One region of the Massilistercora timonensis genome, then DNA from elsewhere that is predicted to be linked to it. Evidence: predicted binding sites of a transcription regulator. Region 1 holds the regulator's gene; the other holds the start of a gene.
The links. The regulator HrcA, encoded in region 1, represses chaperone genes, less so after heat shock. The targets are predictions, from matches to a motif close to TGTTAGCACTCNNNNNNNNNGAGTGCTAACA.

Region 1 (4,425 bases):
ACGGCTTCATAATCGTAGGCTGCCGCCTCCCGGTCTTCAAAGGTGATGGCGCCGGTGGGGCAGGCGGGAAGGCAGTCGCCCAGGCCGTCGCAGTAGTCGTCCCGGATGAGAGCGGCCTTGCCGTCCACCATCTGGATGGCGCCTTCGTGGCAGGCGTTGGCGCAGGCGCCGCAGCCGTTACATTTCTCCTGGTCTATATGGATGATTTTTCGGATCATATGAGATTCCTCCTTCTGTGTTTTTGACTTTCTGGGGAAAGAATACTACAATGAAAAGAAAAAGGATGTTGGATTTCCAACAAAAAGGAGAAAAATGAAAAATCCGTGGGAGAATTGCTTTTTGTTTCATCAGATCGGGGAAGAAGAGAGGAAAAAGCTTCTGGCCTGCATGGACGGCAGGGAAACCGTGTGGGAGAAGGGGCAGATCCTTCTTGGGGAAGAAGAGCCGGCGGACCACCTGGGCATTGTATTGGAAGGAAGTCTCCAGGTAGTCGAGGAGGATATATGGGGCAACCGGGGGATCCTGGAGCAGGTGGGCGAGGGCGAGCTCTATGGAGCTGCATTTGCCTGCGCGGGGATCCAAAAGAGTCCAGTCAGCGTGGTGGCGGCGAAGAAAAGCCGCGTTCTGAGGATCCAGATGGAGAAGCTGATGCAGGTCTGTCCCAACAGCTGCCCGGCCCATCAGCAGATGATCCGCAATCTGGTGTATCTACTGGCCAGAAAGAATGTGGCGCTCAATGAAAAAATCAAACACATTTCCCGGCGGACCACCCGGGAGAAGCTGCTGGCCTACCTGGCAGATCAGGCAAAGAAGGCGGGAAAGAAGGATTTCTCCATCCCCTTTGACCGGCAGGAGCTGGCAGATTACCTGTGCGTGGACCGCAGCGCCATGTCGGCGGAGCTTGGGAAACTGAAGCGGGAAGGGAAGATTGATCTCTGGAAAAATGAGTTCCGGCTGCTGTCTTGAGTTTTCGCCGGCCAGAGGGTATAATGAGGACTAGAGTATAGAAAGAATACCAGGAGGGAACTATCATGAAGATCTATGATTCTGTAAACAAAACCGAGGTAGAAGTAGACGGCACCAAGGGCCTGATCCAGCTGATGAAGGACGGCCGCCAGGTGGACCTGTACCTGAAGGAGAAGAAAAGCGACGAGGACGGTTACATGAGCTGGGATGTGGAGCACTGGTCCAGCGTAGACGGCAAGCGCTTCATCCGCTGCTATTCCCTGGAAGGAAGAGTTTTAAGCGAGTCCACCGGCCATAACATCTATGACCTGGAGAACGACTTCAAGCCGGAAGAGGCAGAAAAAGTAGAGTTAAGCTAATCCATTTGGGAATGCGATGCCCTGTACCCATGCATTTGGGTACAGGGCATTTTGCATTTAGGTACAGGGCAAAAGTCAATTTAGGACGTAGTAAAATGTAAAAAGGCTACGTCCTAAATTGAAAAATTTTCTAGAAATACTGTTGACAAACAAAAAGGGGAGTGCTAAATTAATAGTCGGAAGGAATTAGCACTCGAAAGTAATGAGTGCTAACAGACCAAAAACCTGAGAGGAGGAAGCCGTGATGGTAGCAGAACAGGGCCTGAGTGAACGGAAGCTTAAGATTCTTCACGCGATCATCCAGACTTACCTGGAGACAGGCGAGCCGGTAGGTTCCCGGACCATTTCCAAATATACGGATATGAATTTAAGTTCCGCTACGATCCGCAATGAGATGGCGGACCTGGAAGAGATGGGCTACATCATCCAGCCCCACACATCGGCGGGACGGATTCCTTCGGATAAGGGCTACCGATTATATGTAGATATGTTGATGGAGCAGAAGGAGCAGGAGCTCAATGAGCTGCAGGAGCAGATGCTGGATAAGGCAGACAAGATGGAACAGCTCCTGAAGCAGGCGGCAAAGGTTCTTGCCAGCAGCACCAACTATGCCACCATGGTCTCCACCCCCATGAACAGCGCCAACAAGCTGAAGTTCATTCAGCTTTCCATGGTAGATCCGGAACAGGTGATCGCAGTGATCGTGCTGGGAGGCAATGTGATCAAGAACAAGATCATCCCCATCGAGGAGCCGATCAGCAATGAGAATCTGCTGAAACTGAACATGCTTTTGAACACCACGCTGAACGGGATGGCCATCGAGGAGATCAACCTGGGGCTGATCGCCAGGCTGAAAGAGCAGGCCGGGATCCACAGCGAGGTGATCGGAAATGTGCTGGACGCCGTGGCGGACGCCATTCAGATCGATGAGGATATGCAGATCTACACCAGCGGCGCCACCAACATTTTCAAATATCCGGAGCTCAGCGACAAGCAGAGCGCGCAGGAGATCATCAGCGCCTTCGAGGAGAAGCAGCAGCTGACGGAACTTGTGACCCAGACCCTGTCCCGGGAGGACAACACAGGGATCCAGGTCTACATCGGCGATGAGACGCCGGTACAGACCATGAAGGACTGCAGTGTGGTCACCGCCACTTATGAATTGGGCGAGGGGATGAAGGGAACCATAGGTATCATCGGACCCAAGCGAATGGATTACGAGCATGTGCTGCGGTCCATGAAGCGCCTGCAAAATGAGCTGGATCAGATGTTTCACAAGAAAGAATAGGAAAGGTGGAATGACCCTTGGAAAATAAGCAGGAGAAAAGCCAGGAAGAAATGGTGAAGGAAGCTGTGGAGGAGGCGAAGGCCAAAGCCCAGGAGGCAGAGGAAGCCAAAGCCGACGCCGCCGGGGAAGCAACAGAAAAGGAAGAAAACGTTTCCAAAGAAGAGGATTCCAAAGAAGAAACCTCTGAGGGGACGGAAGGAAAAGAAGAAAGCGAAGACTCATCCGGTAAGAAACTGTTTGGCAAGAAGAACAAGAAAGACAAGAAGGATGAGAAGATCGAAGAACTGACGGATAAGCTTACCCGCCAGATGGCTGAGTTTGATAACTTCCGCAAGCGTACAGAGAAGGAGAAATCCCAGATGTACGAGATAGGCGCGAAAGATATCATAGATAAGATCCTCCCCATCGTCGACAACTTCGAGAGAGGTCTGGGGGCGGTGACGGAAGAGAAAAAAGAAGATCCCTTTGTACAGGGAATGGAGAAGGTGTATAAGCAGTTAATGACAACACTGGACGGGATTGGAGTCAAACCCATCGAAGCGGTGGGCAAGGAGTTTAATCCGGATTTCCACAACGCAGTGATGCATGTGGAGGATGAGGAGCTTGGCGAGAACATTATCGCAGAAGAGTTCCAGAAAGGTTATATGTACCATGATTCTGTGGTGAGACACAGCATGGTAAAGGTAGCAAACTAAGATTGAAATCATAAATTAGGAGGAAGAGCATTATGGGCAAGATCATTGGAATTGACTTGGGAACAACAAACAGCTGTGTAGCCGTAATGGAAGGCGGACAGCCTACCGTTATCGCCAATACCGAAGGCGCCAGGACTACACCGTCTGTAGTTGCATTTACAAAAACAGGAGAGCGTCTGGTAGGAGAGCCTGCGAAACGTCAGGCAGTCACCAACGCGGAGAGGACCATTTCTTCTATTAAGAGAGAGATGGGTTCCGATTACAGAGTTACCATCGACGGAAAGAAATATTCTCCACAGGAGATTTCCGCGATGATCCTTCAGAAGCTGAAAGCGGATGCGGAAGGCTATCTGGGAGAGAAAGTGACAGAGGCGGTTATCACCGTTCCTGCCTACTTCAACGACGCGCAGCGTCAGGCGACCAAGGACGCCGGCAAGATCGCGGGCCTGGATGTAAAACGTATCATCAACGAGCCTACAGCGGCGGCCCTGGCTTATGGCCTGGACAATGAGAAAGAACAGAAGATCATGGTTTACGACCTGGGCGGCGGTACTTTTGATGTGTCTATCATCGAGATCGGCGACGGCGTTATCGAGGTTCTGTCCACAGCCGGAAACAACCGTCTGGGCGGCGATGACTTCGACCAGAAGATCACCGATTACATGATCGCTGAATTCAAGAAACAGGAAGGAGTGGACCTGTCCACCGACAAGATGGCCCTTCAGAGACTGAAGGAAGCTGCGGAGAAGGCAAAGAAAGAGTTGTCTTCCGCAACCACCACCAACATCAACCTTCCATTTATCACTGCTACGTCAGAAGGACCGAAGCATTTCGACATGAACCTGACGAGAGCGAAATTTGATGAACTGACCCACGATCTGGTAGAGAAGACTTCTGAGCCGGTGACCCGCGCGCTTTCCGACGCAGGGATCACAGCTTCCGAGCTTGGCCAGGTACTTCTGGTAGGCGGATCTACCCGTATCCCGGCGGTTCAGGAGGAAGTAAAACGTCTGACCGGCAAAGAGCCCAGCAAGTCTCTGAACCCGGATGAGTGTGTTGCTCTGGGAGCTTCTGTACAGGGCGGCAAGCTGGCAGGAGACGCCGGCGCAGGGGATGT
Region 2 (4,425 bases), on a different contig from region 1:
GACTATGGAAGAGCTGGGGATCGGGCGGCCCAGTACCTACGCGCCCACCATCTCCACCATCATCGCCCGCCGGTATGTGGCCAAGGAGAACAAGAATCTCTACCTGACGGAACTGGGAGAGGTTGTGAACCATATCATGAAGCAGTCCTTCCCCAGTATCGTGGACGTAAACTTTACCGCCAATATGGAGGGGCTCCTGGACGGAGTGGCAGAAGGAAAGGTGAGCTGGAAGACCATCATCGAGAACTTCTATCCGGACCTGGAGGAAGCGGTAGAAAAAGCCCAGGAGGAGCTTAAGGAAGTAAAGATCGAGGACGAGGTGACCGATGTGATCTGCGACCAGTGCGGCCGCAACATGGTGATCAAGTACGGACCTCACGGGAAATTCCTGGCCTGCCCGGGATTCCCGGAATGCCGCAATACCAAGCCCTATCTGGAGAAGATCGGGGTCAAATGCCCGCTGTGCGGAAAAGAGGTGGTGCTCCGTAAGACCAAGAAAGGCAGGAAGTACTATGGCTGCGAGAACAATCCGGAGTGCGAGTTCATGTCCTGGCAGAAGCCTTCCGGGAAGAGTTGTCCAAGGTGCGGCTCCTACATGGTAGAAAAGGGAAATAAGCTGCGTTGCAGCAACGATCAGTGCGGTTTTGTAGAAAATAAAGAAAATTCTGAAAAAGAGGAAAAATAACCGAAAAATTCGTTGAATGTTTTTGAAATATATGCTAAAATCACATTCAAAGGATGGAGGAGTGCAAATGAGCGTACAATTATTGGATAAAACCAGAAAAATCAACAAATTACTGCATAACAATAATTCGAGTAAGGTAGTGTTTAATGACATCTATGCGGTCCTGACGGAAATATTGAACTCAAATGTTTTTGTGGTAAGCAAAAAAGGAAAGGTTCTCGGAGTGAGCAAATGCAGTGATGTTCCTTATATCGAGGAACTGATCGAAAAGGATGTGGGGAAACACATTGATGAGATGTTGAACGAACGGCTCCTGAGCATTCTTTCCACAAAAGAAAATGTGAATCTTGAGACCCTGGGCTTTTCGGAAGCTGCAGTGAAAGGCTACCAGGCCATCATCACTCCCATCGAGATCGCGGGGGAACGGCTGGGAACCCTGTTCATCTATAAACTGGGGGAGATGTATGAGATCGACGACATCATCTTAAGTGAGTACGGGACCACGGTGGTAGGGCTGGAAATGCTCCGGTCCGTCAATGAGGAGAGCGCAGAGGAGACCCGCAAAGAGCACATCGTCCAGTCAGCCATCAGCACACTGTCTTATTCGGAACTGGAGGCCATCATCCATATTTTCGATGAGCTGGACGGCACGGAAGGGATCCTGGTGGCCAGCAAGATCGCGGACCGGGTAGGCATCACCCGCTCGGTGATCGTAAACGCCCTGCGGAAATTCGAGAGCGCAGGCGTGATCGAGTCCCGCTCTTCTGGTATGAAGGGAACTTACATCAAGGTAGTAAATGATTACGTGTTCACAGAGCTGGAGCGGATCAAGAAAGAAAGAAACAACTAAGGAGAAAGGGTATCGGGCGACTGATACCCTTCCTTATGAGTAAGGGAAAGGAGCGAGAAGGCATATGTACGAGGAGTGCCCCGCGAAACTGAAGATGGAGCGGGTGATCTTAAAGGACGGCTTCTTTGACGAGACGATCCACATCTGCAAGGTGATCAACTGCGACCCGGAGAAAGAGACCATCTGGCTTCTCACCGGCAAGACAGAGCTGCCGGTATTTTCTCTGGACGCGCTTTACACTTGCAGTCTGGAGCAGGAGGAAGAGAGTGTAAGCTGCCAGGGACAGATACGGGAGCGGTACTGGAACAAGCTGGGCCGTGTGATCGTATTTCATATTCAGAATGGATTTTATAAAAATTGTTGACAAACCAAACGGAGAGTGCTATTTTATATCTAGAGTCTTTTAGCACTCTCTTTTTATGAGTGCTAACAACCCTGAGATAGATGTTTAAGGAGGCATAAATTATGAAATTAGTACCATTGGGCGACAGAGTCGTATTGAAGCAGCTGGTGGCTGAGGAGACAACCAAATCAGGGATCGTGATCCCGGGACAGTCCAAAGAGAAACCGCAGCAGGCGGAAGTGCTGGCCGTAGGACCCGGAGGAACTGTAGACGGAAAAGAAGTGAAGATGAACGTGTCCGTAGGTCAGACGGTGATCTATTCCAAATATGCCGGAACCACCGTGGAGATCGAGGACGAAGAATACATTATCGTAAAACAGGACGACATCCTGGCAATCGTTGAATAAGAAGACCATATTAATTGATTAGGAGGCATGCAGCTATGGCAAAGGAAATCAAATATGGCGCTGACTCAAGAGCAGCGCTGGAAGTAGGCGTTAATAAACTGGCAGATACCGTAAGAGTGACTCTCGGACCAAAGGGACGCAACGTTGTCCTGGATAAGTCCTTTGGCGCTCCGCTGATCACCAACGACGGCGTGACCATCGCCAAAGAGATCGAACTGGAAGATCCATTTGAGAACATGGGCGCGCAGCTGATCAAAGAAGTTGCTTCCAAGACCAACGATGTGGCCGGAGACGGAACCACCACAGCTACCGTTCTGGCGCAGGCGATGGTCCATGAGGGGATCAAGAACCTGGCGGCAGGGGCCAACCCCATCATCCTTCGTAAAGGTATGAAGAAAGCTACGGATACTGCGGTGGAGGCCATTGCAAAAATGTCCAGCAAGGTGACCGGCAAGGAGCAGATCGCAAGAGTTGCGGCCATCTCTGCAGGGGATGAAGAAGTAGGCCAGATGGTGGCGGACGCTATGGAGAAGGTTTCCAACGACGGCGTGATCACCATCGAGGAGTCCAAGACCATGAAGACAGAACTGGACCTGGTAGAAGGTATGCAGTTTGACCGTGGATATGTATCCGCATATATGGCTACCGATATGGATAAGATGGAAGCTAACCTGGAAGATCCTTATATCCTGATCACAGACAAGAAGATCTCTAACATCCAGGATATCCTTCCGCTGCTGGAGCAGATCGTACAGTCCGGAGCAAGACTTCTTATCATCGCTGAGGATATCGAGGGCGAGGCGCTGACCACCCTGATCGTCAACAAGCTGCGGGGAACCTTCAACGTAGTTGCGGTAAAGGCTCCGGGATACGGCGACAGAAGAAAAGAGATGCTCAAAGATATCGCAACCCTGACCGGCGGACAGGTGATCTCCGACGAGCTGGGCATGGATCTTAAAGAGACTACCATGGAGCAGCTTGGCCGTGCCAAATCTGTAAAGGTTCAGAAAGAGAACACCGTGATCGTAGACGGACTTGGCGATAAGAAAGCCATTTCTGACCGGATCGCCCAGATCAAGGCACAGATCGAGGAGACCACCTCTGATTTCGATCGTGAGAAACTGCAGGAGCGTCTGGCTAAACTGGCAGGCGGAGTAGCAGTGATCCGTGTGGGAGCGGCTACTGAGACAGAGATGAAGGAAGCGAAGCTTCGTATGGAAGACGCCCTGGCAGCTACCAGAGCGGCGGTTGAGGAAGGGATCATCGCAGGAGGCGGTTCTGCTTATATCCACGCAGCCAAGGAAGTTGCGAAGCTGGCGGACGGCATGGAAGGCGACGAGAAGACAGGAGCCAAGGTAGTGCTGAAGGCCCTGGAAGCTCCTCTTTATCACATTGCGGCCAACGCAGGACTGGAAGGAGCAGTCATCATCAACAAAGTGGCGGAGTCCAATCCGGGCGTAGGATTTGACGCGCTGACAGAAGAGTATGTGGATATGGTAAAACAGGGAATCCTGGATCCTGCCAAGGTTACAAGAAGCGCGCTGCAGAACGCGACAAGCGTAGCTTCCACACTGTTGACCACCGAGTCTGTTGTGGCTAACATTAAGGAAGAGACGCCGGCAATGCCTGCAGGCGGCGCTGGAATGGGAATGATGTAATTCCGGGCAAAAGTGAAAATTTTGAAAACTCCCCTCAGGGGGAGTTTTCTTTTTGTGTCAGAATATGATACAATAGATAAAATTGATATTCTGTTTTGGAGGAAAGAACATGAGTGACTATTATACAGAACAACTGATCAAAAAGCAGACTACCATGAAGGATGTCTTTTTGAAGGCGCTTCTGGTCTCCTTGTCCATTGTGTCCGTGCTGATCGTATTTTTATTCCCCCTGGGGATCATCATCCCCGTGGCTGTGATCGCGGCGACGGTGATCCTGATCCGGCGGCTGGATGTAGAGTATGAATACCTCTATGTGAACGGAGATCTGGACATCGACAAGATCATGCATAAGGCAAAGAGGAAACGGGTTTTCTCCATGAATGTGAATGATCTGGAAGTGCTGGCCCCCATTGATGCCATCGAGCTTCGCCAGTATCAGCGGGCCAAGGCTTTGGACTACAGTTCCGGCACAGGCAGAGGCA

Region 2: a site for HrcA is predicted at 1,937-1,967, ahead of ACML7B_RS04250 (co-chaperone GroES). Genes of this name have one in related genera too.

Annotation. Positions count from the first base shown of each region.
Region 1 is NZ_DBGCJQ010000070.1:17,741-22,165, forward strand. Features, by position in the region: gene ACML7B_RS06385 (ATP-binding protein) at 1-218, opposite strand, end outside; gene ACML7B_RS06390 (Crp/Fnr family transcriptional regulator) at 340-966, shown strand; gene ACML7B_RS06395 (hypothetical protein) at 1,032-1,325, shown strand; gene hrcA (heat-inducible transcriptional repressor HrcA) at 1,570-2,613, shown strand; gene grpE (nucleotide exchange factor GrpE) at 2,631-3,308, shown strand; gene dnaK (molecular chaperone DnaK) at 3,341-4,425, shown strand, end outside.
Region 2 is NZ_DBGCJQ010000050.1:3,102-7,526, forward strand. Features, by position in the region: gene topA (type I DNA topoisomerase) at 1-685, shown strand, start outside; gene codY (GTP-sensing pleiotropic transcriptional regulator CodY) at 753-1,535, shown strand; gene ACML7B_RS04245 (hypothetical protein) at 1,600-1,899, shown strand; gene ACML7B_RS04250 (co-chaperone GroES) at 2,001-2,285, shown strand; gene groL (chaperonin GroEL) at 2,321-3,943, shown strand; gene ACML7B_RS04260 (DUF6106 family protein) at 4,053-4,425, shown strand, end outside.